Regions from separate parts of the Ensifer fredii genome, predicted to be linked through region 1. Evidence: predicted binding sites of a transcription regulator. Region 1 holds the regulator's gene; each other region holds the start of a gene.

Evidence for each region. Region 1 encodes LexA, which represses DNA repair genes until DNA is damaged. Its sites were predicted from a motif close to TGTTCNNNNTGTGTTCNG; they were not measured.
Region 2: a site for LexA is predicted at 4,705-4,722, ahead of recA (recombinase RecA). Genes of this name have one in related genera too.
Region 3: a site for LexA is predicted at 1,248-1,265, ahead of dinB (DNA polymerase IV). Genes of this name have one in related genera too.

Annotation. Positions count from the first base shown of each region.
Region 1 is NZ_CP024307.1:1,907,543-1,917,271, reverse strand. It holds gene NXT3_RS09555 (DUF2264 domain-containing protein) at 1-1,846, shown strand, start outside; gene NXT3_RS09550 (hydroxyacid dehydrogenase) at 1,843-2,853, shown strand; gene NXT3_RS09545 (sugar phosphate isomerase/epimerase family protein) at 2,850-3,620, shown strand; tRNA gene NXT3_RS09540 (tRNA-Ala) at 3,708-3,783, shown strand; gene NXT3_RS31945 (hypothetical protein) at 4,096-4,263, shown strand; gene lexA (transcriptional repressor LexA) at 4,498-5,208, shown strand; gene NXT3_RS09530 (hypothetical protein) at 5,715-6,014, shown strand; gene NXT3_RS09525 (hypothetical protein) at 6,175-6,693, shown strand; gene NXT3_RS09515 (hypothetical protein) at 7,096-7,539, shown strand; gene NXT3_RS09505 (hypothetical protein) at 7,714-8,349, opposite strand; gene NXT3_RS09500 (hypothetical protein) at 8,438-8,815, opposite strand; gene NXT3_RS09495 (cell wall anchor protein) at 8,818-9,141, opposite strand; gene NXT3_RS32345 (peptidoglycan recognition protein family protein) at 9,163-9,729, opposite strand, start outside.
Region 2 is NZ_CP024307.1:2,056,519-2,066,247, reverse strand. It holds gene cckA (cell cycle histidine kinase CckA) at 1-2,529, shown strand, start outside; gene NXT3_RS10245 (pseudouridine-5'-phosphate glycosidase) at 2,577-3,515, opposite strand; gene NXT3_RS10240 (carbohydrate kinase family protein) at 3,602-4,549, opposite strand; gene recA (recombinase RecA) at 4,781-5,866, shown strand; gene alaS (alanine--tRNA ligase) at 6,092-8,755, shown strand; gene NXT3_RS10225 (SulP family inorganic anion transporter) at 8,804-9,729, opposite strand, start outside.
Region 3 is NZ_CP024310.1:462,935-472,663, reverse strand. It holds partial or broken gene ligD (DNA ligase D) at 1-1,088, opposite strand, end outside; gene dinB (DNA polymerase IV) at 1,317-2,414, shown strand; partial or broken gene NXT3_RS25945 (3'-5' exonuclease) at 2,705-3,665, opposite strand; gene NXT3_RS25940 (DJ-1/PfpI family protein) at 3,935-4,531, shown strand; gene NXT3_RS25935 (M24 family metallopeptidase) at 4,594-5,781, opposite strand; gene NXT3_RS25930 (cupin domain-containing protein) at 5,813-6,226, opposite strand; gene NXT3_RS25925 (phosphoenolpyruvate hydrolase family protein) at 6,257-7,099, opposite strand; gene NXT3_RS25920 (Tm-1-like ATP-binding domain-containing protein) at 7,111-8,307, opposite strand; gene NXT3_RS25915 (TetR/AcrR family transcriptional regulator) at 8,409-9,050, shown strand; gene NXT3_RS25910 (ABC transporter substrate-binding protein) at 9,375-9,729, shown strand, end outside.

The DNA of each region.
Region 1 (9,729 bases):
TGATCCCGCCAGTTCCAACCCGCTCGTCGGCAATCCGCTGGAAACACGCAGCGACATGCAGCACGCCCTGCTGGGCCTCTTCGATCCGCTGTTGCCGTATTTTTCAAAAGGGAACGCGCGCGTCCGCCTCGATGCCGCCGCCGCCCACTTCGACCGGGCCGCAGCCGATCTCGAGGGCTTCGCGCGGCCGCTTTGGGGGCTTGCACCGTTTGCCGCCGCCGGCGGCGATTTCCCCCATTGGCGCCGCTATGTCGAGGGCATCGCAAACGGCACCGACCCGAACCATCCGGAGTTCTGGGGCAATGTCGGCAACCGCGACCAGCGCATGGTCGAACTCGCCGCCCTCGGCTTCACCCTTGCCCTGATCCCGGAGAAACTGTGGGACCCGCTAAGCGGCCGGGCAAGAGACAACCTCGTCACCTATCTGCTCCGGGCGCGAGAGTTCGATTATGCCGAAAACAATTGGAAGTTCTTCCGTATCCTCGTCGACATCGCACTCGATCGGCTCGGTATCGACTACGACCGCAGCCTGACCGATGCCTATCTCTCGGAACTCGACGGATTTTACATAGCGGACGGATGGTATCGGGACGGCAATGTGCGGCGTGTCGACCATTACATCCCGTTTGCGATGCACTTCTACGGCCTCATCTATTCGCGCCTCGTCGAGGATGACTATGCCAGGCGCTATCGCGAGCGTGCGCTGGCCTTTGCCCAGGATTTTCGCCACTGGTTCGCCGAGGACGGAGCGACCGTCCCCTTCGGCCGCAGCCTCACCTATCGCTTCGCCTGCGCCAGCTTCTGGTCGGCGCTCGCCTTTGCCGATCTCGAGGCGCTGCCCTGGGGCGAGATCAAGGGCCTTTGCCTTCGCCACCTCAGATGGTGGGCGGACAAACCGATCACCCATCGGGACGGCGTGCTGTCGGTCGGTTACGGCTATCCGAACCTGTTGATGTCGGAAAACTACAATTCAGCGGGCTCTCCCTACTGGGCGTTCAAGGCCTTCCTGCCGCTCGCTGTTTCCAAGAACCATCCGTTCTGGACTTCCCAGGAAACGGCCCCGAGCCCGTCGCCCAACCCGGTGGCGCTCCCCCATCCTGGCATGGTGATGATGCCCGCCAAGGGCGACGTCGTGGCGCTTTCCTCCGGGCAGGAGAACCGGCAAATGCGGTTCGGCTCGGAAAAATACGCGAAATTCGCCTACTCGACGCGTTACGGCTTCAGCGTCGAGAGCGACGAGCGGGCCTTCAGCGGAGGCTCCTTCGATTCGATGCTGGCCTTCAGCGACGACGGCATTCACTACCGTGTGCGCGAGGCGAACGAGGAAGCACGGCTTGCCGGTAACGTGCTCTTTGCGAGGTGGTCGCCCTGGCCGGACGTCTCCGTCGAGACCTGGCTGCTGCCGGCCACGCCCTGGCATGTCCGGGTGCACAGGATCACGACGCCGCGGCCGCTTGAAACTGCCGAGGGCGGCTTTGCCATTGCCAGACGGGACTTCGAAGCCGATACACTTTCCGCACAGGCGGGTTGGGCCTATGCCATCGGCAAAGAGGACTTCAGCGGAATCCACGACCTCGGCTCGACAGTCACGCGCCAAGGTCTGGCACAGAAGGCGGCGCCCAATACCAATCTCATCGCCGCAAAGACCCTGGTGCCGCAATTGCGCGGCACGATCCCCGCCGGTGAGACTATTCTCCGCTGCGCCGTGCTGGCCGTTCGCGACATCTCGGCCGTGTCGGGCGATTGGGAAGGTCCGCCCGCTGTCCCCAAGATCGCCGAACTGCGCACCGTCGCCGAAGAGGGCGTAAGGGTCAGCGCCATGCAAGCGCCGGGACGCATGTCATGACCCCCCCGGCGATTGCCTTCGCGATGCAGCCCGAAAGGACGGAACACGTACTCACACCGGAACTTTTCGCACGCATAGACCGTCTCGCTCGCATACTCGATCGGCAACCCATGACCGTTTTCGGCGACGGCCGGGGAAGCCGCTTGCTCGCCGAAGCGGAGATCCTGGTGACCGGCTGGGGCGCCCCGAGCTTCGATGCGAACGCCCTTCGATCGGCCCCTCGCCTTCGGCTCATCGTCCATGCGGCAGGAACGGTCAAGGACCTGATCGATTTGTCCGTGTTCGATGCAGGAATCACCGTCAGCCATGCGGCCGAAGCCAACGCCGTGCCGGTCGCGGAGTTCACGCTGGCGGCAATCATTTTTTCGGGCAAGCACGTTTTTCGCTTCCGCGACCTTTATGCCGCCGACAGAGGGCGTCAGCGCATCCAGCTGCTGCAGGGGCAGGCTATTGGAAACTACCGCCGCACCATCGGCATCGTTGGCGCCTCGCGGATCGGAAGGCGGGTGATCGACCTGCTTCGCCCCTTCGATTATCGGGTGCTGCTCTACGATCCCTTGGTCGGGGAAGAAAGCGCTTCGGCTATCGGTGTCGAAAAAGCCGATCTCGAGACGCTGATGGCGCATTCGGATATAGTCTCGCTGCATGCGCCTTCTCTGCCCGAGACCCAGCACATGATCGACGGGCGGCGGCTGTCCCTGATGAAGAACGGTGCGACACTGATCAATACGGCGCGGGGTGCGCTCGTGGACGAGGCCGCACTGATAGACCGGCTGAAGACGGGCGCAATCAATGCCGTCATCGACGTGACGGATCCCGAGGTGCCGGAAGGAACGTCGCCTTTCTATGATTTGCCGAACGTCTTCCTAACGCCGCACATTGCCGGCGCCATCGGACTTGAGAGGACGCGGCTCGGCGAAATGGCCGTCGACGAAATCGAGCGCTTTCTGGAAGGCCGGCAGCTGCTGTTCGAAGTCCGCAAGCACGACCTGGAGCGCATTGCATGAGCGATTTCGAACCGGGGCTCTGCACCGTCACCTTCAGGAGCTTGCCTCCGGAAAAAATCGTCGGCTTAGCCCGGAGCGCCGGTCTTGCGGCGATCGAATGGGCAGGCGACGCTCATATTGCTCCAGGCGACACGTCCAACGCCCGGATCGTCGGGCTCCTCAGCGCAAGGGCCGAACTGACGACATCCTACGGATCCTATGTCGCGCCACCGACTGACGACCTCATCGAATTCAGGCGTGCGCTCGAGAGCGCGATTGCACTCGGTGCCTCGAATATCCGCATCTGGCCAGGCACCCGCCGGCGCGATTCAAAGGACTACAGCGCAGGCGAAAGACGTGATGCCGCAAAGGCGATCCGCGACATGGGCGCCGAAGCCGCGCGCCACCGCGTGACCGTCTCGCTGGAATATCACCCGCGATCGCTGACGGACACGACCGACTCGGCAAGCCGCCTGATCGACGCGATCGCCCACGACAATGTTTATCTCTATTGGCAGCCGCGGCCCGGGCTGGAGCTCGGCGAGGCGCTCGCAGAGGTCGCCCGCATCGGTCAGCATGTATCTCATGTCCACGTCTTCGCCTGGGATCGAAATCGCAACCGTTTTCCCCTGGCATCGGCATCCGACTATTGGCGAAGCGTCCTCACGGCCCTCCCCGCATCGCGCTGGACCGGGCGACGCTTTGCAATGCTGGAATTCGTCGCCAATGACGATCCCGCCGCCTTCATCGAGGACGCCGCGACGCTCAAGCAAATTCTCCTCGAGTGACATCCACGACGGCCCCGATCCTCCCCACGCGAGACGCCGGGAGGGACTGGCGCGGGCGCTCAAATCCGCCTATATAGGTGAACGGCTGGGGTCGTAGCTCAGTTGGGAGAGCGCCGCAATCGCACTGCGGAGGTCGAGGGTTCGACTCCCTTCGACTCCACCAAACGACCTTTGTCCGACCCGGAGACATAGGTAACAGAACATCGCTAAGACATCAGCGACATCTCTGTAGCGGGCCGATCCGACGTGGCTCGTCACCCTCGGACGACCACCACTTCAGACTGTGTTCGCAGCAGACCCATTGCGAACGCGAATTCCGTTAAGAAGCGAGCGACCCGAAGTCAGAGGGAGCGGTGTTTTCCACCCGATGTGCCGTCTTCCCGCCTTGCCCCTCGCTTGCCAAAGAGCCTGATTTGAGAGAGACTTAGCACCTGGCATCATTGCATATCGGCAACTCCCGCAAGTGGGGACTACCATGCCTCTCAAATCTCTGATCGCCGCCGCCTTAATCGCTCTTCTCACACTTTCAGGATGCGCCACGACAGGCGCTACGGGCAACACGACCTACACCCAGTGGTACGGCCCCTACCCTGAACCCGACTTCGACGTTCTTAGCCCCGGCGGGCTGCGCCTCGCCTACTAGGACGGCTTGTCAAGACGATGCACAGCGTCGTCAAAGGTGAGCAAACGCTCGCCTATGTGTGACGCTTGCCGCACGCAAGTCTTCACCACCATCGAAACCCGCAAACCGTCCGTGCCGCCCTGATAGCGGACGCGCCTCGACGCATGAGTTCACGGAATATTAAGTGCTTGCGGAACACATATGGAACGGATAGTTTCTGTTCTTGATTTGTTTCGCGAATCTGGAGTGACGCGCATGCTGACCCGCAAGCAACAGGAATTGCTTCTGTTCATTCATGAACGGATGAAGGAATCCGGGGTCCCGCCCTCCTTCGACGAGATGAAAGATGCGCTCGATCTTGCGTCGAAATCGGGCATCCACCGGCTGATCACTGCGCTGGAAGAACGCGGTTTCATTCGCCGGCTACCCAATCGGGCCCGAGCGCTCGAGGTCATCAAGCTGCCGGAAGCCTATTCGAGCCCAGCCCAGCCGCGGCGCGGCTTCTCGCCGAGCGTCATCGAGGGCAGCCTCGGCAAGCCCCCGGCACCGAAGCCGGCGCCAACGCCGCCGGTCGAGAGCGCGTCTATAACAGTGCCGGTCATGGGCCGGATCGCCGCCGGCGTGCCGATTTCGGCCATTCAGAACAATACGCACGAGATTTCCGTGCCGGTCGAGATGATCGGCAGCGGCGAGCACTACGCCCTCGAAATCAAGGGCGATTCGATGATCGAGGCGGGCATTCTCGATGGCGACACGGTGATCATCCGCAACGCCAGCACCGCCAGCCCGGGCGACATCGTCGTCGCCCTGATCGACGACGAGGAGGCAACCTTGAAGCGATTCCGCCGCAAGGGCGCATCGATCGCACTGGAAGCGGCGAATCCGGCTTACGAAACGCGCATCTTCGGACCCGACCGCGTGAAAATTCAGGGCAAACTCGTCGGTCTGATCCGGCGCTATCACTAGGCCGATTTGGGTTCCTGTGCCGATCCTGTGTGCGGTCGTTTCGCGCGGTCGCGACGACAGAACTGTTCTCTTTGCCTTCCGTGATCTCGCTTACTGCGGCCGGCGTTTATTGGTCTCGGCGTCCGCCATGCCACCGGCAAGAAGCGCTCTCGTATTCCGGCCTGTTCAAAGCTGTTTGTGGGCGTCTTTTTTGAACGTCTCCCTCTTGCGCTCCACATGGATTCGTTTTAAACGCCCGCCATCGCTCGATTTTACGAGCACGAGAGGCCTCGTGGCGGAGTGGTGACGCAGAGGACTGCAAATCCCCTCCACTTCCAATAAAATCAATGTCGTTTCTGAAAAACAGGTCCAAAAGCGCCTCGTTTTTTGCCGTTTTTGCACCATTGATTTTTCAGAGGAATCTCGACTTTTCAGAAACGGAAAACCGAGGATAATTGCTCATCGGCGCGTGCGGGCGCCCTTCACGACATGCGGGATTCGACAACCTCAAACGAGGAGCATCGCGCATGCCTGAACGTCTACGAACACTCGCCGAATTCACCCTCCCCCAGATGGTTCTGACCTGTTCGCAGTGCGGGCGAAAGGGCCGCTACAACGTCGCTCGGCTGATCGAAAAGCACGGCGCCGACATGCCTATCCGCGACTTTATAAACCTGATCGGCCAGAGCTGTGAGCGCAGGACGCAGCTGAGAGAGCACCAGAGATGCGGGCTCGGATGCGACGACCTGATCTACATGTTCACGCCAAGGCCGGCCGCTGAAGGATATGCCGATCAAGTGGAGCAGCAACACAGCGAGCGTCCCTGAGCGCCTCCGGCGGAGCCAGCGGCTGTTGACTCTGAGACAAAGATCGCTTCAATCAGCCGTCTAACGAATGGTTGTGCGCATATTGCAACGCTCGTGAACATCACGAAGGGTTGATGATTTCAAAAATTAATAATTTGTTGACGGGGATGTGTTGACATATATGTCAATAAGCGAGGTAATAAAAACACACTGCGAGAACCCCGATGAGACGCTGCGCTTACTTGTTCCCGCCCGTCCGTCCTATTTGGTCCAGAGGCACATTTTTCTTGGAAAAGAAGTGCAGCAATTCGTGGACGGAGATGGTGTCGACGGCCGGTTCGCCAGGCTTTCCGGTAGGACATTATCTGTCTTGGAGCGCATCTCAAACGGGTCCTATGTGACGTTTGGCATGGACCCGCACGACAAAGACGCCAGTTGCACAATAGCAAGGGTGGACCCCGTACTTCTGGGGATCGTCGACGTTCGGATCCGAGACCCGCAGCCCGCCATCCGAGTTTTTGGCGGATTTGCCGAGCCAGACATCTTGGTGTTGCTCAAATGGATGCCGCGAGCAGGCTTGGACTTTCGAGCGGCAGCACAACTATGCAGGCAAGAATGGGATTCCCTATTTCCGGGGCATCCCCCTATTTATGGTGAAAAGGTGGAAGATTATGTCTCCAAGCACTTCAATATTGGCTGAACCGCAAGGCGACCAGCGCATATCGGAGAGAACGCTTGGCTATGTGGCAGAGAACGCTCGCGAGGACATGTATGACCTCGTCGTGCGTAACTGCGTGGAGTCAGGTATCTCTAACGCTACTTTGGCAAGGCGGCTTGGGAAGGATCCGGCCCAGGTCTCAAGGCTCTTAGGCGCGCCCGGCAACTGGACGATCGATACTGCTGCTCGAATCTTATTCGCGATCGACGGTCGCGTTATGAAGGTGGACTCGTGCTGGCCCCTGAAAGAACCAGTCGCAAACATGCGCCATGCCACGTGCTTTCATCACCCGGAGCAAGTAAACAACCTAGTGGTGCTTTCCACATCAGCGCACCAGAAAATGCCGCGCGCGGCCAGGATAAGCCATGCGATTAGGTGGTCTCGATGATCGAGGTCCGTTCAATCTTCTGTGATGATGTTCGGATAGAGGTCAACGGCAAGTCCATTTTGATTGGAGTATACCCAGGTGTGCTGTTCGCTTCAGCCGGAGATGTCGTGAAACTTTCCAACTGGATCGAGGCGCGCGGACTGGAGCGCGGAAAGCATACTGCCACAATTTCTGCATTCTTTGACAATGGCCACGAGGAGATCTCTGTCGCTGACGTCGCTGTGGACTTTACCGTGGCCGACGAGAGATTTCCTGCTATTTTCACGCCTACCGATCTTCATTTTGTTCCGGACGGACCCGGGACGCTTGCCGTGCGCTTGTCTTTTGACGGCTCCGCCGATCTCGACGCAGGAAAAATTCCAGTCATAATTCCGGAGCCGGAAGATGATGAGTTGGTGAACGATGAATCGGCTTTTCCTGACTCGGTCGATTTTGATTAAGGATTGAGCAGGCTTTCACCGCCGCCGAGATGCCGATACGCGACTGATCGGCCAGACGTGCCTGATATGGGTGCGGCCGGACAAACATCGGTGGTGCGGCCTCGGCTGCGACGACCTGATTTACATGTTATGCCGAAGCCGGCCGCCGACGGTTATGCCGAGCAGATACAGCCGCTATCGGTCCAGCGAGTTGCCCGAGGAAGCGAGTAGCCTGGCGATCTCCCGCTCCAGCCGCTGCTGGTTTTCCTTGAGATCGAGGATGATGTCGCGCTGACTGTAGACGCTCCCCTGCGCCTGTTTCACCTCGTCTATCTGCCGTTGATGGTCAGCAAAGCGCTGATCGTAGCTCGTCCAGACGCGATCGAGCTCCTGACGTGGCACCTGGGCATCGCGCAGGTCTTTCAGCATGGACTGCTGCTGCAACCTGTCTTCGGCGCCGCGCGCCGACCGCCACTCCATTTCCTTCTGCGTCACCATCTTTTCGTTCAGGATGGAAACCGAGGCCTTCAGGTCGCTCGTCGCGGCGTTGATTGGCCAATAGGCGAGAGCGCCGAGAATCGTGCAGAAGCTCAATGCAACGCCGAGGGCCTGCCACTGTGGACGGTTTCGCTCCGCGAGTGTCGACGACAGAGCGGCCACGGAATTGCGCATCTCGGCCGCAAGCGCGCCGACCGCAGATTCCATTTGCTTGAAGCCGGTTCTCATCTCCGCCTCAAGGTCTGTCTGCCGCCGTCCGAGGTTCGTCACCCGTTCCCCGAGCTGTGCCGTCACTGCATCTGTATAGGTGCGGTGTGGATCATTCCCGTTCATATCATCATCCGCCATTATGTCCCCGATGCCCCATGCTTATGCGATCCAAAGAAATCGGCCGCCGCGGGGATGCGGCGGCCGTATGATGTCATTCGCCGATCGGCTTGCGAGCGCGGAACCGCCCGTAAATTGCCAGCAACCCGCCTACGGCAGAACCAGCGGCGGCGAGTGCGGCAGCGATGTTCGCCTGCTCATCAGCGCTGATGGTGACGGTCTCACCGATCACCCACGACAGCAGCGGAGCGGCGATGGGGGCGGCAATCGCAACGATCGACCCCCACATGACGCGGGACTGCCACCACGGCTCATTATTCGTCGCCGCGATGATCTCCGGCGCGATCTTCTTTGTAACCGCCTCGGCGATGGGAGACACAGCTCCTGGCTGGGCCGGAACGGCAGGATTGCCAACTGCGCTTACGACCGCACCGATGATCTTGTTCTCTAGTTTCTGTCTCGCATCCATCATCGTCACTCCGCTGCCTTGGCTTCGCGGAGCGCGGCCACCATCACGGCATAGCTTTCGGCCGCTTTGACCAGCGCGGTTGCCGCCGTAACCGAGCTCGGGTCTTTGCAGATGACGTCCAGCGCAGCCCAGGCAGCCGCCTCGCGCGCAACGGTGCGCTGTTTGATGTCGCCGGTGCTGGCGACGATGACGAAGGCGGAGTGAGCCGTAGCTGCCGCCGAGCAAACCTGGGGAAGGTTCTTCTGGATGGCGCTGTCGATCGAGGACGTGGTTTGGCAAGCGGACAGCGTAAAGGCCGCCGCTGCCACGAAGAGCAGAGACTTGATCATTTCAGATTTTCCTTTTGAGGGTTAGGCCGTAGCCTTGGCTTCGAAGAGGAGGCGGAGTTTGCTGACCGTCGGGGCGTCGAAGTCGCCGCTTTCGGGCAGGTTTGAGGCGAGTTGGAAGGCGCGGATGGCGGCACGGGTTTTCCTGCCGACGATGCCGTCGATCGGGCCGAGGGCATAGCCGTCCCGGACGAGCAGCCGCTGCAGGTAAGCAGTGCGAGTGTCTGGCCCCTCGATCACCGGTTTGTTTTCGATGACGATCGGCTTCCAGTTGCCCCGGATATCGGCGACCGGGAGACCCTTCGCCGCGGCCCAGGGGATGACGTCAAAGCACGGGCATGCCTTGATGTGCTCGAACGGCTCGATCACGCCATTGCCGTTCTTGTCCGGTGACAGATCCCGGTGGCCGCACCACTTGATGTCGGGAAATTCCTCCAACAGCTCGCGCATCCGCCTTTCCAGCGTGGCGAACTGCGCATTCTTGAGCGTGTTCACGTCCGGCCGGCCGGAGGCGTCTACCCCGCCGACCATCGCCAAGCCGTAGGAGATCGAGTTGAAGCCGGCGACATGGGCGCCGATCGCCATCTTGCC
Region 2 (9,729 bases), 150 kb from region 1:
GTGCTGGCGATCGTGCTGACCGCGTCCGCTGCCGCCTTCGTCGTCTTCAAGAACCAGCTCGAGAACGAAATCGTCCTCGGCATACTCGGCGTGCTGGCGATGGTCGGGATATTCTTCCTGGTTTCGTCGGTGATCGGCTTCATCGAGGTCATGCCTCAGTCGCGGCCGGATGAGCTGGCACGCACCTTTCTCGATGCGCATGAGGACGGCACGGTGGTCACCGACCGCAAGGGACGCATCGTCTACGCGAACGCCGCTTACGGCGCCTTGACCGGTGCCAAAGGTGCTGCCGGCATCCAATCGCTGGAAACCATCCTGTCGCGCAACAGGGAGGCGACGGAGGCGGTCTATCGGCTGACCAACGGCCTGCGCGAAGGCAAGCAGGGGCACGAGGAATTCCGCCTCCTCAAACCTCTGGCGAATGGCGCAATGACCGGCTCAGGAGCGCATTGGTTTCGCCTGAAGGCGCGCGTGCTGCCGTTGGAGGATGCCAAAAGCAACCCGCTCTATCTGTGGCAGATTGCCGACATCACGGCCGAGCGCGACGACCAGGAGCGCTTTTTCAAGGAATTGCAGAACGCCATCGACTATCTCGATCACGCTCCGGCCGGCTTTTTCTCGGCCGGACGAAAGGGCGAAATCTTCTATATCAACGCCACGCTTGCCGATTGGCTCGGGATCGATCTCACCAAGTTCCAGCCGGGGGCGATCAGCATCGCCGATCTTGTCGCGGGCGAGGGGCTTACGCTCATCCAGTCGGTACAGGCCGAGCCCGGTCTCAAGAAGACCAAGGTCCTGGATCTCGACCTGCGCAAGGGGAATGGCCAAAGCCTGCCGGTAAGGCTGATCCACCGTGTTTCCTCGACGCGCGACGGTGCGCCGGGCGAGAGCCGGACGATCGTCATGTCCCGCGAGGGCGACGACAGCGATCAATCGGCATCGAACGCGGCGATGCGGTTCACGCGCTTCTTCAACAACACGCCGATGGCTATCGCTTCGGTGGACGGCGCCGGGCGGATCCTCAGAACCAACGCACCGTTCCTGAAGCTCTTCGCCGGCCTTGTCTCGCAGGACGACGTCGAGCGCGGCATAACGATCGACGCCGTCCTGAACGAAACCGAGCGAGGCCAACTCGAAGAAGCGCTCGCCGCGGCAAAGGACCGCCAGGGCGACATCGCGCCGATCGATTCGCTCCATCCGGCTGATGAAGGACGCCACTTCCGCTTCTACGTGAATGCCGTTATCGACCAGAGCGAGCAGGCGCCCGAGGAGGCGGCGATCGTCTATGCGCTGGAGATCACCGAACAGAAGGCGCTCGAGAACCAGATGGCACAGACGCAGAAGATGAATGCGGTCGGAACGCTCGCCGGCGGCATCGCGCATGATTTCAACAACGTGCTGACGGCCATATTGCTTTCTGCCGACCACCTGCTGCTCTCGGCGCGGCCGGCCGACGCGACTTTCGCCGACCTGATGGAAATCAAGCGGAACGCCAACCGCGCCGCCGTCCTGGTGCGGCAATTGCTCGCCTTCTCGCGCAAGCAGACGATGCGGCCGACCGTCCTCAACCTCACCGACGTCATCGGCGACCTGCGCATGCTGGTCGACCGCATGACGGGCACGAATGTCAAGGTCGAGGTCGATTATGGCCGCGATCTTTGGCCGGTGAGGACCGATCTCGGCCAGTTCGAGCAGGTGCTGTTGAACCTCGCCGTCAATGCGCGCGACGCCATGCCTGAAGGCGGGACCATCACGTTGCGGACTCGAAACCTGCCGGCGAGCGAAGTCGCCGCACTCGGACGCCGCGAACTGCCGGAAGATGATTTCGTCACGGTGGAAGTCTCCGACCAGGGCACCGGGATTCCGGCGGAGATCATGGACAAGATCTTCGAGCCCTTCTTCACGACGAAGGAAGTCGGCAAGGGCACGGGCCTTGGTCTGTCAATGGTCTATGGGATCGTCAAGCAGTCGGGCGGCTACATCTATCCCGAGTCGGAAGTCGGCAAGGGCACGACATTCCGCATCCTGTTGCCGCGCCATGTGGAAATCGCCGAGGCGCGCGAGGAAGCCGCTCCGGGTGAGGCGAGTGCCGCCGGCCCATCGGCAAGGGAGGCAGCCACGGCGCCGGCTGCACAAGCGGAGCCTACCGACCTCACCGGCGATTCTGCCGTCGTGCTCCTCGTCGAGGACGAGGAGGCGGTCCGTCGCGGCGGCAAGCGGATGCTCGAAACCCGCGGCTATACGGTTCATGAGGCGGGATCGGGCGTCGAGGCGCTGGAGATCATGGACGAACTCGACGGCGCCGTCGATATCGTCGTTTCGGATGTGGTAATGCCCGAGATGGACGGCCCGACGCTGTTGCGCGAGTTGCGAAAAAAATACCCGAACCTCAAGTTCATTTTCGTCTCGGGCTATGCGGAAGATGCCTTTGCCCGCAACTTGCCGGCCGATGCCAAGTTCGGCTTCCTGCCGAAGCCGTTCTCGCTGAAGCAACTGGCAGTGGCGGTCCGGGAAATGCTGGATTCCTGAGAGGATGGCCGACGCCTATGGGCGGCGGGCGCAAAGTCCTTCTACTTCTACTTCGCCCCGCCTGCCGCCAATGCGACGGCGATCTCGGCGGCGAGGCGCGCGTTGTTCTCGACGAGCGCAATATTGGTCTCGAGGCTCCGGCCCTCGGTCATATGAAAGAGATTGTCGAGCAGATAGGGTGTCACCGCCTTGCCGGTAATCTCGTCGCTCGCCGCATTGTCCAGAGCACGCGCGATGTAGATTTCCATCTCCTCCCGCGAAATCTGGCTTTCCTCCGGGACAGGATTGGCGACCAGCATGCCGCCATCGACGCCGAGCAGTTCGCGCATCCGCTGGAAATTCGCGATAGCCGCTGGGCTGTTCAGCATCAGCGGGCTCCTGATGCCGGAATCGCGCGACCAGAAGGCGGGGAAGGTTTCGCTGTCATAGGTGACGACCGGGACGCCCCTGGTTTCCAGCACTTCCAGCGTCTTCGGAATGTCGAGGATGGCCTTCGCGCCGGCGCAAACGACGATGACGCCGGTTCGGGCGAGTTCGTCCAGATCGGCGGAAATGTCGAAACTCTGTTCCGCGCCGCGATGGACGCCGCCGATGCCGCCGGTCGCAAAGACGCTGATGCCGGCCCGCGCCGCCGCGATCATCGTTGCGGCGACTGTCGTGGCGCCGGTACGGCGCTCGGCGAGGGCGAAGGCGAGGTCGGCGCGCGACAGCTTCATTGCGCCCTCGGTTTTCGCAAGAGCCTCAAGCTTCGCGTCATCGAGGCCGATATGAAGGACGCCGTGGATCACCGCGATCGTGGCAGGGATGGCTCCTTGGTCGCGGATGATCGCTTCGACGCTGCGCGCCATTTCGAGATTGCCCGGATAGGGCATGCCATGCGTGATGATCGTCGATTCCAGCGCCACGATGGGCGCGCCGCGCGCCTTGGCGGCGGCGACTTCATCGGAATACTCGATGGGCAGGAAAGGCGAGGAGGATTTTGTCATGGTCTTTCGCTTCTGATGAGGGGAGCGTCAGGCGGGCGGGAGTCGTCATGCATTTCCGCCTTCCGCCCGGAATTCGGCTGCGGACTTCATGACAGCATTTGGGGCTCCGGCACAAGGGCCAGCACCCGCGCGAGATTGTCCGCCGACATCTCCTCGGCGGCGGCTAGCGGCGAGTGGAGCGTCAGGACGGCGGCGGCGATGCCGCGCCGGAGGCAGCCGGCGAGATCGAAGCCGGCAAGCCGGGCAGCGAGAAAGCCCGATGCCAGCGCGTCGCCGGCGCCTGTCACGTCTGCAAGTGCGGGCAGGGCAGGCGGGATGGCCAGGCAGGCGCCTTCCCGGTCGAAGGCAACCGCTGCTTTGCCGCCGCGGGTGACGGCGCCGCCGGCAAGGCCTGCAGACCGCAGCAGTGACGGCCATTCCTCTACGTCGGCGGCCTCGGCGCCGGTCAGCGCCCGCGCCTCCGCCTCGTTCATGAAGAGGAAGTCGAGGCCGGTCAGGCTTTGGCGGTACCGGACCACCTTGGCCGGGGAAACGGCGATGCCGGCAAGAATGCGGTGCGGTCCCGCCGTCGCATCGACCAGCGCCGTCAGCGTCTCTTGAGGCAGGTTGGCGTCCATGAGCACGAGATCGCTCGACGCGAGGATTTCGCGCGTCGCACGCTGCTGCAGCCGGCGTGGCGAGAACGAGCCGTAGAGATCCATGTCGGCAAGGGCGATCACCAGATTGCCGTCCTTTTCGAGGATTGCCGTATAGCTCGGCGTCTTGCGATCAAGAAAGATGAATGGGCAATCGATGACGCCGGCAGCGGCGGCCGCGGCGGCCACCAGATCACCGGCCGGATCGCCGCCGCGCGGGCTGATCATCCGCACCCGGTGGCCGAGACGCGCGAGATTCCTGGCGGCGTTGAAGCCGCCGCCTCCCGCCTCCTCGAACCAGGTTCCGGGATTACTCGCTCCAGGCACCGTCGTGCCGCTGATACGGCCGCGCCGGTCGACATGGGCGCCGCCCAGAACGGTGATTTCCCGCTTCGTCATTCGAACACCTCTATCGGCGAATCGGCGCTATGGCGAGAAGCCCGTGCGAACTGCCGCGCAGCCTGTGGAAATGCGCTACAATAGCCCGTGAACAGGAATCGAACACTCACAAGATACCTATTTTGATTCAGGGACTTGAAGTGCCATTGCCAAAATAGAACAAAGCATGTACAAAATCTCCTGCGGCGGCTTCATTGCCTCGATAGCTCCAATAACCTAAAGGTGGACCCAATGGCACAAAACTCTTTGCGGCTCGTAGAGGACAAATCGGTGGACAAAAGCAAGGCACTTGAAGCGGCTCTTTCCCAGATCGAACGTTCGTTCGGCAAGGGATCGATCATGAAGCTCGGATCGAAGGACAGCGTCGTCGAGATCGAAACCGTCTCGACCGGGTCGCTCGGCCTCGATATCGCGCTCGGCATCGGCGGCCTGCCGAAAGGCCGCATCATCGAGATTTACGGACCGGAAAGCTCGGGCAAGACGACCTTGGCGCTGCAGACCGTTGCCGAGGCGCAGAAGAAGGGCGGCATCTGCGCCTTCGTCGACGCCGAACACGCGCTCGATCCGGTCTATGCGCGCAAGCTCGGCGTCGACCTCGAAAACCTCTTGATCTCGCAGCCGGACACCGGCGAGCAGGCCCTCGAAATCACCGACACGCTGGTTCGCTCCGGCGCGATCGACGTCCTTGTCGTCGACTCGGTGGCCGCGCTTGTGCCGCGTGCCGAAATCGAAGGCGAGATGGGCGACAGTCTGCCGGGCATGCAGGCCCGCCTGATGAGCCAGGCGCTGCGCAAGCTGACCGCGTCGATCTCCAAGTCCAACTGCATGGTGATCTTCATCAACCAGATCCGCATGAAGATCGGCGTGATGTTCGGCTCGCCGGAAACGACGACGGGCGGCAACGCACTGAAGTTCTACGCGTCGGTCCGCCTCGACATCCGCCGCATCGGCTCGGTCAAGGAGCGCGAGGAAGTCGTCGGCAACCAGACCCGCGTCAAGGTTGTCAAGAACAAGATGGCGCCGCCCTTCAAGCAGGTGGAGTTCGACATCATGTATGGCGAAGGCGTTTCCAAGACCGGCGAACTGATCGACCTCGGCGTCAAGGCCGGCATTGTCGAGAAGTCCGGCGCCTGGTTCTCCTACAACAGCCAGCGCCTGGGGCAGGGGCGTGAAAATGCCAAGCTGTTCCTGCGCGACAATCCCGATCTCGCTCGAGAAATCGAGATGGCCTTGCGGCAGAACGCCGGGCTGATTGCCGACCGGTTCCTGGAAAATGGCGGGCCGGAGAGCGAAGGCGACGAAGCGGCCGACATGTAAGAGCCAAACTTCAGTTTGCATGCCATCAACCGGCCGTCGATCAGATCGGCCGGTTTTTGCTGCCGTCTGGACAGCATGATATGCGGAAGATAAAAGCCTGTGGTTCCGGTGACGGCGTCATCGGCGAGGCGGCTATGCGTGGTAGACGCGGGGTTAAAGGAAAACGGCGCAAGGCGCGGAAAACGCGTGGGGTTGCAGCCGGCATGTGCACAGATAGGACGCAAGATGAGCGGCGTGAATGAAATCCGGTCGATGTTTCTCGACTATTTCCGCAAGAACGGTCACGAAATCGTGCCGTCGAGCCCTCTGGTGCCGCGCAACGACCCGACCCTGATGTTCACCAATGCCGGCATGGTGCAGTTCAAGAACGTCTTCACCGGTCTCGAGCAGCGGCCCTATTCGACCGCGGCGACGGCGCAGAAATGCGTGCGCGCCGGCGGCAAGCACAACGACCTCGACAATGTCGGCTACACGGCCCGGCACCACACTTTCTTCGAGATGCTCGGCAACTTCTCCTTCGGCGACTATTTCAAGGAACGGGCGATCGAGCTCGCCTGGAGCCTGATCACCAAGGAATACGGGCTCGACGCCAAGCGCCTGCTCGTCACTGTCTACCATACCGACGACGAGGCATTTGACCTCTGGAAGAAGATCGCCGGCCTCAGCGACGAGCGCATCATTCGCATTCCGACCAGCGACAATTTCTGGGCGATGGGCGATACCGGCCCCTGCGGTCCCTGCTCGGAAATCTTTTATGACCACGGCGAGCAGATCTGGGGCGGCCCGCCCGGCTCGGCCGAGGAAGACGGCGACCGCTTCATCGAGATCTGGAACCTCGTCTTCATGCAATACGAGCAGGTCACCAAGGAAGAGCGGGTCAACCTGCCGCGGCCGTCGATCGACACTGGCATGGGTCTCGAGCGCGTCGCCGCCGTGCTGCAGGGCCAGCACGACAATTACGACATCGATCTGTTCCGCGCCCTGATCGCAGCCTCCGAGGAGGCGACCGGCGTCAAGGCGGAGGGTGACCGCCGCGCGAGCCACCGGGTCATCGCCGACCACCTGCGTTCCTCCGCTTTCCTGATCGCCGACGGCGTGCTGCCTTCCAACGAAGGCCGTGGCTATGTGCTGCGCCGCATCATGCGCCGCGCCATGCGCCATGCGCAGCTGCTTGGCGCGCAGGAGCCGCTGATGTGGAAGCTGCTGCCGGCGCTTGTCGGCCAGATGGGCCGCGCCTATCCGGAACTGGTCCGGGCCGAGGCGCTGATTTCCGAAACGCTGAAGCTCGAAGAGAGGCGCTTCCGCAAGACGCTCGAGCGAGGCCTGAACCTTTTGGCGGATGCTTCGGCGGGCCTTTCGGAAGGCGACCGGTTCGACGGCGAAACGGCCTTCAAGCTCTACGACACCTACGGCTTCCCGCTCGACCTGACCCAGGACGCGCTGCGGGCCAAGGGCATCACCGTCGACACGGATGCGTTTTCCACCGCCATGCAGCGACAGAAGGCCGAAGCCCGCGCCAACTGGGCCGGTTCCGGCGAAGCGGCCACCGAGACGATCTGGTTCGAGCTCAAGGAAAAGCACGGCGCCACCGACTTCCTCGGCTACGACACGGAATCGGCTGAGGGTGTGATCCAGGCGATCGTCCGCGACGGTGCGGTGGTCGAGTCCGCCACCAAGGGCGAGACCGTCCAGCTGATCCTGAACCAGACGCCCTTCTACGGGGAATCCGGCGGCCAGATGGGTGACACGGGCGTCATTGCCACCGAAACGGGCAAGCTTGCGGTTACCGACACGCAGAAGCGCGGCGAAGGGCTGTTCGTCCATTACGGAACCGTCTCGGAAGGCATCATCAAAAGGGGCGAGGCAGCCGCGCTTACCGTCGACCATGCCCGCCGTTCGCGCCTGCGCGCCAACCATTCGGCAACCCACCTGCTGCATGAGGCGCTGCGCGAGGTGCTTGGCACGCACGTGGCGCAAAAGGGCTCGCTCGTCGCCCCCGAGCGGCTGCGCTTCGACGTTTCGCATCCGAAACCGATGTCGGCCGAGGAGCTGAAGGTCGTCGAGGAAATGGCCAACGAGATCATCGTTCAGAACACGCCGGTGACCACGAGGCTAATGAGCGTCGACGATGCCATCGCCGAGGGTGCCATGGCGCTCTTCGGCGAAAAATACGGGGACGAGGTCCGAGTCGTGTCGATGGGCCAGGGCATTCGCGGCTCGAAGGCCGGAAAACCCTATTCGGTCGAGCTCTGCGGCGGCACGCACGTCTCCGCAACCGGCGACATCGGCCTTGTGCGCGTTGTCTCGGAAAGTGCCGTCGGCGCCGGCGTGCGCCGTATCGAGGCGCTGACCGGCGAAGCCGCGCGAGCCTACCTCAACGAACAGGATGAGCGCGTCAAGACGCTGGCATCGGCCCTGAAGGTCCAGCCCGCGGACGTCCTCGGGCGGGTCGAGGCGCTGCTCGACGAGCGGCGCAAGCTTGAACGCGAACTCACCGAGGCGAAGAAGAAGCTCGCCCTCGTCGGTGACGGCCAGAACGGCTCGGGCGACGCGGCCCGCGAGATCGGCGGCGTCCGCTTCCTCGGCAAGGTCATTTCCGGCGTCGAGCCGAAGGATCTGAAAAGCCTTGCCGACGATGGCAAGAAGACGCTCGGTTCCGGCGTCGTCGCCTTCGTCGGCGTCTCGGGTGACGGCAAGGCGAGTGCGGTCGTGGCCGTCACCGACGACCTGACGTCCAAAGTTAGCGCCATCGATCTGGTGCGCGTCGCCTCGGCTGCGCTCGGCGGCAAGGGTGGCGGTGGGCGGCCGGACATGGCCCAGGCGGGCGGCCCGGACGGCGGACGCGCCGCCGAGGCGATCGAGGCGGTCGCCGTCGCGCTCGCCGGTTGAACGGCGCTGGTGCGGAAAGACGGAGAAAAGGGCGCTGCACGCCCTTTTTCATGCGCTCTTTTCGCCGCGGATGGTCTCGAGCGCCGCCGGGATCGAGCCGCGCATCAAGACACGCGGTGGACGCACGTGGTGTTGATAGAGGGCGCGGCGAACCTGCGTATTGGCGCCAACGATGATGAAGCGCACGCCGAGCCTCTCCGCCTTGCGCAACGTCCCTTCGATGATGTTGGCGGCGGTCGAATCCATGAAGGGGACTTCGGAGCAGTCGAGAATGAAGTTTCGGCGCTGATCGGCGATCCGATCGAGCACCGCTGCAACGGTGGCTGCCGAGCCGAAGAAGAAGATGCCTGCAATCCGATAGATCACCGTTTCCGGATCATCGCCAATGACCGGGTGCTCTTCGTCGCGATTTCCCGATTGCAGCAGCTCAAGCGGCTTCATTTCACCGACTGAGATGCCTTTCGCCATTCGATTGATGAACAGGAGGGCGCCGAGCGCCACACCGATCACTATCCCCTCTGTCAGTTCGCGAAAGACAACGATGAAAAAGGTGGCCAGCAGCACGACAGCATCACCGTAGGACGACCGCAAGAGCGCCATGAAGGCCGGCTTTTCGATCATGTTCCAGGCGACGACGGCAAGCACGCCAGCGAGGGAAGCGAGCGGGATATAGCTTGCTAGCGGTGCGGCAAGCAGCATGAAGAGAAGGAGAAAGACTGAATGCAGCATGCCGGAAACGGGGCTAGTGCCTCCGGCGCGAACATTGGTTGCGGTGCGGGCAATGGTGCCGGTGACGCAGATGCCGCCGAAGAGCGCCGAACACAGATTGGCTATCCCCTGGGCAATCAACTCCATGCTGGATCGATGTCTGCGTCCCGTCATGCCATCAGCGACAACGGCCGAAAGCAGTGACTCGATCGCGCCGAGAAGAGCCAACGAGACCGCATCCGGGAACACCGCAACGGCTTTCTCAA
Region 3 (9,729 bases), on a different replicon from region 1:
AATCGCATCGACCTCAAGTCCTCGCCGCCAGCGAAGAGCAGGTCGAAGGCGAAGTAGACAAGGTTAGCGGTCTTGCCTTCCGAGAGCGCGGCCTGGAGTGCTGCGAAATCGGGTGCACCATTGTCGTCCAGGGCGCAGATTTCGCCATCGATGATGCAATCGGGCAATTCGGATGCAGCATCGGCGATCTCTGGATATTTCGCGGTCCAGTCGAGACCCTTGCGCGTCTTCAGCGTCACCTTGCCCTGGGCGACGCGCATCTGGATCCGATAACCGTCGAATTTGATCTCATGCAGCCAGTCGTCGCCGGCCGGCGGCCGCGCAAGCGTCTCGCAGAGCTGCGGCGCGACGAAGCCCGGCAGGTCGACTGTCGTGGAAGTCGCGATATTCTTGCGCGATCTCTTCTTGCGCTCGTCAGCCGCCAGACCGTGCTTGCTGTCCCAGACGGCATCCGCTTCTACATCCGCATTCGCCATCATGAACGGTCGTGGCTTGCGGCCCTTGCCTTCCGCGATCTGCTCCATGCTGCGGCCGGAGGCGACGGAAGTCGCGTTCTCCTCGAGGATCGCCGCGCCGTTCTCCTCAACCGAATGTTCGTCACGATGCTTGATCAGCAGCCAGTTGGTCCGTTTGCCGCCATCGCGATCGTTGCGCATCCGAACTAGGACGAAGCTGCCATGCAGCCGCTTGCCAACAAGCGTGAACTTGAAGTCGCCCTTCCTCAGGGCCTCTTCAGGTGACTTCCTACCCTCCGGCTCCCAGTAGCCGCGATCCCATAGCATGACCGTGCCGCCGCCATATTGACCCTTGGGGATCGTGCCTTCGAAGTCGCCGTAGTCGAGCGGGTGATCCTCGACCTCGACAGCGAGCCGCTTGTCACTAGGATCGAGCGATGGCCCCCTGGTCACTGCCCAGGATTTGAACACGCCGTCGAGCTCGAGCCTGAGGTCATAGTGAAGCCGCGTGGCGTCGTGCTTCTGGATCACGAAGCGGCGGCGGTTCGATGGCTTGACCTGCGCCTTACCGCTCGGTTCGCTGGTCTTCTTGAAATCGCGTTTGGCGCGGTATTTCGAAAGATTGTCAGCCATTGGTTTCGCGGACCCTTCCAGGCGTACGAGGAGCGGCGCCGGCGTCTGCCTCCCGATCGTCGATGTTCACAGATGACAACGCGGCCGGCGGTCCGTAGTTTCGCGGGGCGCGCGTGGGTCAGGTCGATCGAACAGTTGATATCGCGGTAAAGGCTGGTATGTTCCCTTTTTGTTTCGGCGCAGATCCTCCGGTAATGCGCCGATCCCCTCGCCATCGCTGAAGCCGTCATGAACGACATAAGCCCCACCCCCATTCGCAAAATCGTCCATGTGGACATGGATGCTTTTTATGCGTCGGTCGAGCAGCGCGATAACCCCGATTTACGCGGAAAGCCTATAGCCGTCGGAGGCTCCGCCGCGCGTGGCGTGGTCGCTGCGGCGAGCTACGAGGCGCGCGCCTATGGCGTTCATTCGGCAATGCCGTCGGTCACCGCCAAGCGAAAGTGCCCGGACCTGATTTTCGTGCCGCCGCGCTTCGACGTCTACAAGGCGGTGTCCCAGCAGATACGGGAGATCTTTGCGGAATACACGCCGATGATCGAGCCGCTATCGCTTGACGAGGCTTATCTTGATGTTACCGAGAACCTGAAAGGCATGGACATCGCCACCGAGATCGCGCTGGAGATCCGTGCCAAGATCAAGGCCGTCACCGGCCTCAACGCGTCGGCCGGCATCTCCTACAACAAGTTCCTCGCCAAGATGGCAAGCGACCTCAACAAACCCAACGGCCAGGCAGTGATCACGCCGAAGAACGGACCGGCCTTCGTCGAGGCCCTCCCCGTCAAGAAATTCCATGGGGTCGGGCCGGCGACTGCGGAGCGCATGCGGAAATATGGCATCGAGACCGGACTCGATCTCAAGGAGAAGACGCTTGAATTCCTGGTGGAGCATTTCGGGAAGTCGGGTCCGTATTTCTATGGCATCGCCCGCGGCATCGATGAGCGCCAGGTGAAGCCCAACCGGATCCGCAAGTCCGTGGGCGCGGAGGATACCTTCGTCGAGGACATCAATGATCTCGATCTGGCGACCGCGGAACTGAAACCGCTCGCAGAGAAGGTCTGGCGCTATTGCGAGGCGCAAGGCATCAGCGGCAAGACGGTCACCGTGAAAATCAAATACTCGGACTTCACCTTGGCGACGCGGAGCCGGACCGGGTCAGTAGCGTTTGCGGGCATTCCTGAAATCCTTGCTGCGGCGTCGGACCTCTTGGCAACCGTCTATCCATTCAAGCGACCTGTGAGGCTGCTCGGTGTCGCGCTTTCAACGCTGACGGCCTCCGAAATCAGTGATGCGCAATCACAGTCCCAACTTGACCTCGGACTCTGACGGGCATCGCCCCGAAATAAAAAAGCCTGCCGCGGGAGGAGGTGCGGCAGGCTTTCCTAAAAGAACCGAACAGCGACTTGGGAGGAGGAGTGCCGCTGTTCCAACAGACGTCCTACTGGGAGGAGGAGTGGGCCGTCTGAAATTCGAAGCGTTGCGGGAGGAGGAGCATCGCTTCGGTGAAAATGATCATACTGCGACAAGCGCCGTCCGCCAGAGTTTATGCTGCACTGGAGGTATGCATCAGCCGCAACAGTCTTTGGGACACATGCGTTACAGCCATCAGGCCCTAACCGATCGAAAGCAGTGAGGTACTTGGTTGGTGGGTCTGCCTCAGGGTATCGATAGATTTCGGACCTGAGATACCGCAGTTCGCCTTCCAGTTCCGGTTCATTGACCTCGATCCACCAGGATTTCGGGCGCCCGTCGCTCCCGTCCGACCACCGGTAACCGCGGGCCTTGAGGTGATCCTTCATGTCGAAGGGGCTGTTCTCGGCAAAAATGCGCACCCGTGAGCGCTGACTTGTGCTGTAGAGCTCCGCAAATGCTGTCGTGGAGTGGGAAGCTGTTTCCCGAGCGAGTGCTTCCAGCGGAGCAAAGCAGTCGTCGACCGCTCCATGGCCATCATGAAAGAAGCGAGCCTGGCCAAGCAGTTAGCCGAGTTTCGCTCCCTCGAATCCACGTGAGGACCAGTCGATCTCGGAGTTGGAACAGGCCTATGCCTTGCCTGAAAAAGTCGACGAAAAAGCATCGCAAAACGGGCGGTCAAACCCGCGTTATGAGCGATGACCAGGTCGGCGGGGTCGATTAGCGTTCCCAATGCCCTCATGTCGATGAGCTGTCCGGCCACCATCTCATCGGTGATGCCTGTCAGCCTGGTGATTTCGCCAGGAATGGAAATGCTCGGCTGCCGCAAACCACCATAGAGGCCAGTGACGTCGCCGATGTTGCCACGCTCGTCAAACGTGAAGGCAATTGCCCCTATTTCGATGATCTCATCCTTGCGATGGTTGAGCCGGGTTGTTTCGGTGTCGAGGATGACGCCCTTCAGCGGAAATTCAGGCCGAACGCTTGTGATGACCGGGCGGGGTTCGAGTTCCTCAGAATGCGATACCGCCCTGTAGAGACCAAATGGGCTGCCATTGCCTCTTCAACCGCTGCCGGCGGTGTGGATCGCTTATGATGCAGCGCCCGCGCAGCCTTCTCGGGTCGAGCGACAACATCGTCGGAAAACATATCGATTTGTGCAGTCATTCTTGCAGTCTTGAGCGCCGAAAGGTACGGACGTCTCACGCACGCGCACTCAAGTCATGTTCAGCTCGACAGCGCCGAATCCAATCCAGCCCTCTAGATCGGAAACGCATAGGACTCTTCTGATGTCTCCATGATATACGCAGAGGGCAAAGAAGCCCGGAGGGAGGGGTCCCCGATAGCTGGAGAGAAGCGGTTAACGCCGCTCTGAAACAAGAGACCAACCCATCCAGTCGAATGAGAAGTTCGTCCGCGGTAGAGGAGGAGAAAACATGCCAGGCAAGAAAATTCTCATGCTTACCGGTGATTTCACCGAAGAATACGAAATCTTCGTCTTCCAGCAGGCCATGGAGGCCGTCGGTCATACCGTCCATATCGTCTGCCCGGACAAGAAGGCCGGCGACATCCTGCGCACGTCCCTGCACGACTTCGAAGGCGACCAGACCTACACCGAGAAACTCGGCCATAATGTCGTCATTAACAAAACATTCGCGGAAGCAGAAACTCAACTCGACGAGTATCACGCCGTTTACTGCGCCGGCGGCCGTGGTCCGGAATACATCCGCACAGACAAACGCGTGCAGGCGATCGTGCGGCACTTCCACGAAAAGCAGAAGCCGATCTTTACGATCTGCCACGGCGTGCAAATTCTGATTGCCGTCGACGGTGTCGTGCGCGGCAGGAAGGTCGGCGCTCTCGGCGCCTGCGAGCCGGAAGTTACGCTGGCCGGCGGCACCTATATCGACCTCTCCCCCACCGAAGCCTATGTCGACGGCACGATGGTATCGGCAAAGGGCTGGACGGCCCTTGCTGCTTTCATGCGGGAGTGCCTTAAGGTTCTCGGCACCGAAATCTACCACAATAAATAAGACTGCGAGCCCGGCACACGATAGTGCCGGGCTTCGTCTTGCCGCGGGAGGTTGCCCGCCCGCTATGCCGCCCCGTGATTCCAGCCGCGCCCTCTGTTGCCGAACATCTCGTATCCGTCACTCGTGACGGCGAGCGTATCCTCGAGCTTGATGAAACCGCGCTTCGGGTGAAGCATCGTCGTCTCGACGGAAATGACCATGCCTGCCTCCAGAGGCCGATCCGCGTCCACGCCTTCATAGGCGACCGGGTGGTTGGTCATCAGGAAGGGTGCTTCGTGGCTGATGAGACCCATGCCGTGGCAGAAGAAGTCGGTAAAAGAGGCCGAAGGCAAGCTTTTCAAAACCGCTTCGGCCGCAGCGATCATCTCGCGGCCGAAAGCGCCGGCCCTGATCCTGGCGAAGGCCGCCTGCTGGATCGCCTCCACTTCAGCCAGCAGGTCCTCAAGCTCTGAATCGGGCTCGCCGAGAACGCCCATGCGGCAAAGGTCACCGATATAGCCGTGATAGTTGCCACCGGAATCGATTGAAAGCACCTCGCCCTTCGCCCACGCCTGCGGCGAGGCGGCGCGGTTGTGACTGGCGCCGAGGGTCAGCAGGCAATATTCGAAGTGGAGCCCGCGATTGGTCTCCTCCCGCCTGAGGCGTTCGATGATCTCGCCCTTCGTGGATCCCTCCCGTGCCGCCGCGATGGTAGCGAGCATGGAATCGGTTATCAGTTCGGAGGCAAGCTTGAGTTTTTGAAGCTCCTGCGGTGCCTTGATTGCGCGTAGTCGCTCCAGCGTATACGTCGCATCCACGAAGCGCGCTTCTTCTAGGCGAGAAGCCAACAGGTCCCGCGCATCGGAAGGCAGGAACGGCGGCTCGATGCCGATGCGAGCACCCGCCTTGCCGATCTTCTCCAGGTGCTCGACGGCAAGTTCTGCCGCATCGAGCGTGCCCCAGGTCGCCGTAAGCACGTTGGGTGTCCAGAAGGGCTTGTTCTGGTGTTCTCCCCCTTCCATGCGGTTGCCAACATAGGCTGAGTGGTCGGGTGAGCCCTTCTCATAAACGACGATCGGCAGATAACGGCTGTGGCCGATCGCATCCATTGCGGCGAAGAAGATGAACTTGTAGCCACCGAGCAGGTACTGCGTATTGTGCTTGGAGGTGGCGAGCAGCACGTCGATGCCCGCCTCCTCCATAAGCCTGTCGAGTTTAGCCGCATCGAAAGGCGGTTCCACCGCCCGCGCTTCGCTTGGACTGATGTTCACGGTTTTCTCCTAAAAGCCGTTGCCGCGCGCCTCAGGCACCAGCCGGGATTAATCGGAAATCCGGCAGGCCGCGAAGCGCACGCTCGGGGCCGGCCGGCGAATAGACGACAAACAGTTGCATCGGCCCGGGTCCCGTGTTCTTCGTCGAGTGGAACCGGCTTTCCGGTACATAGACCGTGCAACCCGGCCCGACCTTCTGCGTCACCGGATTGCCGTTCTCGTCCTCCACCATTTGTTCGCCCTCGCCCGAGATGACGAAGATGATCTCCTCAGAGCCGGGATGATTGTGACGCGCATGCCCCTCACCGCTCGGCAAGTCCACCACACCACCCGAGAAGCGCTCGGCCCCGTTCACCTCCGGCGCGACCGTCAGTGCGAGGCGGCCCCAGTCGAAGCCGAAGCTGTCGACATCCTTCGGATAGAGAAAATATTTGTCCTTCGCCATGCCGCGGCCTCCTCCCGCATCTTGCTCGCTTCAGACCACCGTACTGATGGCAAGCGCCTTGAAGTCTTCCGTCTGCTTGCGGATCGCCACCTCGGCCGGCAGGCGTTCCATGGAACTTGCGCCATAAAAGCCATTGCAGGCTGGGCAACGATCCAGGATGTAGCGTGCATCCTCCGGCATCGAAATCGGTCCCCCGTGGCAAAGCACGATGACGTCCTTCCGTACCGAACGTGCGGCCGCCGCTATCGCGTCGATTTCGCTCACGCAGTCGTCGAGCGACACCGCGGACGTGGCGCCGATCGCGCCTCCCGTAGTAACGCCCATATGAGCGACGATGATGTCTGCACCGGCCTTGGTCATCGCAATCGCTTCTTCCTCGTTGAAGACATAGGGCGTCGTCAGCAGGTCGAGCCGGTGGGCTTCGGCGATCATGTCCACCTCGAGACCGTAGCCCATGCCGGTCTCCTCGAAGCTCTGCCGGATCCGCCCGTCGAAGAGGCCAATGGTCGGGAAATTCTGTACGCCGGAAAAGCCCATAGCTTTTAGGTTCGCGAGAAACTGCGGCATGAACACGAATGGGTCGGTGCCATTTACGCCGGCGAGTACCGGTGTCGCCTTCACGACCGGCAGCACCTCCAGGGCCATATCCTTGACGATCTCATTGGCGTTTCCATAGGCGAGCAGACCGGCCGCCGAACCGCGGCCCGCCATGCGGTAACGGCCGGAGTTATAGATGATGATGAGGTCGATGCCGCCCGCCTCCTCGGCCTTTGCCGAAATCCCTGTGCCGGCCCCGCCGCCGATGATCGGCTTGCCGGCGGCGATCATGCCGTGGAACTTTTCAAGAATGGTCTTGCGGGGGATTACTGGCATCGGCGTCTCTTTCAGGGGTTGGCGATGTCTCGGTAGGCGGCGACTGCGGCCTCGGCGAACTGCGGATCGTTGATGTGGAGCGGAAGCCATTCGATGCGGCGCGCGTCGGTTGTTTCGACGGTGGTTTCCAGTGCCTCGAAAAGCGCCGCATCCGCCGCAGGATCGAAGAAGGCGCCGCCCTCAATATCGAGCGCCGACACCCCTCTCTCCGGGATCAGGAACCGGAGTGGGCCCTTGCAGAGGTTCAGCTTTGCGCCAATCCACCTTCCGATCGCGGCGCACTCCTCCGCCGTTGTGCGCATGAGCGTGACGTTGGGGTTGTGGCGGTAGAAGATCCGGCCGGCATAACGCTTCGGCACCGTGTCGGGTGCCCAGAAATTCACCATATCCAATGCTCCGACCGAACCGACATAGGGCAATTCGGTGCGCGCAATTGCGCCGAAACGATCCTCCGTCGCCGGCAGCACGCCACCGAAGAGAAGATCGCAGACCTCCGTGGTGGTGATGTCGAGCACACCCGAAAGAAGACCGCTGTCTGCAAGCTTCTCCATCGCGCGTCCGCCGGTGCCAGTGGCGTGAAAGACAACACAGTCATGGTCGGCCTTCAGTCGTTCGACCATGGCAGTCACACAGGGCGTCGTCACACCGAACATGGTAAGGCCGAGAGCTGGCTTCGAGGCCGTTTCCTTCGCTGGCCGGTTAGCCATGGCGGTAATCGCTTCGGCCGCGTTGTGCAGGATCGTGCGGCTCACACGGTTGAGCCCAGCCATATCGGTAATCGACGGCATCATGATGATGTCAGAGACGTCGACATAAGGTGCCACGTTGCCGGAAGCGAGCGTCGAAACCATGACCTTCGGCAGCCCGAGCGGCAACCTGCGCATGCCGGCAGCAATGATCGACGTCCCGCCGCCGCCACCGATCCCCACCACGCCGGCGACGTCGCCCCGCGTGGGAAGAAAACGCGCGAACGCCTCGCTCATCGCGGCGACCGCGGTCCCGCGGTCGTCGCCCGAAAGCACCGCGGCGGGACCGTCCGGATGCACGGACGCCACGGTTTCGGCGGAGATATCGACCGCAATCGTGGGACGACGCGTGCCGACATCGACCAGAACAGGCCGCCCGCCCGCCGCCTCGATGCAGGAAGCAAGATAACCGAGCTCCTCCCCCTTCGTATCGGCCGTGCCGACGACGTAGATTTGCTTCATCTCTCCTCCCCGGCGGCCCTGGCCCTCCCTAGCACTTGCCGCCTCATGCCGGCCGGTTCGCCGGCTCTTGCAAATTTATGAGATGCGCGTATCATAAAGACATGGATATCTCACGTCAACAGAGTGAATCCCCCTTGCGCAGCGAGCGCGGTCCCCGGGCCCGCACACGCAAACTCATGCTGGAGACCGCGACGCGGCTGATGCAGTCCGGCATCACGCCCTCGGTGAGCGAGGTCGCGGAAGCCGCCGAAGTTTCGCGCGCCACCGCGTATCGTTATTTTCCGAGCCAGGCGGCGCTGGTTCATGCGGTGGTGGACGAGGCGCTCGGCCCGATCCTCGACTGGCGCTCCGAAGCGCCCGATGCGCGCACTCGCATTGCCGATCTTCTCGCGACCGCCATGCCGCGCATCGACGAGTTCGAGGCAACCTTCAAGGCGGCACTGAAGCTTACGCTTGACCAATGGGCGCAGCGCCAGGCCGGCACGCTTGGTAACGAACCGCAGCTGACGCGCGGCCACCGCGTCGAACTCCTGCGACAGGTCACCGCCCCTCTCGAGGGCAAGGTGTCCTCCGAAGCCCGCGAGCACCTCGCTCAGGCGCTCTCGCTGGTGTTCGGTGTCGAGGTGCTGGTCGTGCTGAAGGACATCTGGGGGCTCTCAGCCGAACGCGCGCAAGCCGTTGCCGAATGGGCGGCGGCGGCCTTGGTCGAGGCGGCGATTCAGGAGGCGCAAACCGCGGCATGACACCGCGCACTCTCCCAGCAACTGGTTTAACCAATTTAGCTTATACACATGTATGGCTGCTGATGGAGAAGATGGGTAAATTGAACTGCTGGCAGGCATGGCAGGCTGCGCACCATCGAATTGAGATCTAGACAACGAGACAGGGACCTTGACGCTCGCTAGCTTTGGTAATACCAGATGGTGCTGCGGCCCGTTAGGCGTGAAATCTGGCACGACGCACGTTGGGTCGAGGAGGACCCCGCCCGCAGAAGCGCCAATCAGGAGGATTTGACAGACGGACCGCCGCGGGAAGGCGGCGGCGTGTACAAAAGGGGAGGAAGTATCATGCGCAAGACAGTGGCCGGCTTGTTGGCCGGTATCAGTTTAATGTTTGCCAGCGGGACATCCGCGCAATCGCAAGAACTGACGATTTTCTGGGCCGAATGGGATCCGGCCAATTATCTCCAGGAGCTCGTCAACGAATACGAGGCCGAGACGGGCGTGAAGGTCACGGTCGAAACGACCCCTTGGGCGGATTTCCAGACGAAGGCGTTCACCGAATTCAACGCCAAGGGCTCGGCCTATGACATGGTCGTCGGCGACTCGCAGTGGATCGGCGCCGCATCGGAGGCCGGCCACTACGTCGACCTCACCGAGTTCTTCAATAAGCACAAGCTGAACGAGGTGATGGCTCCTGCCA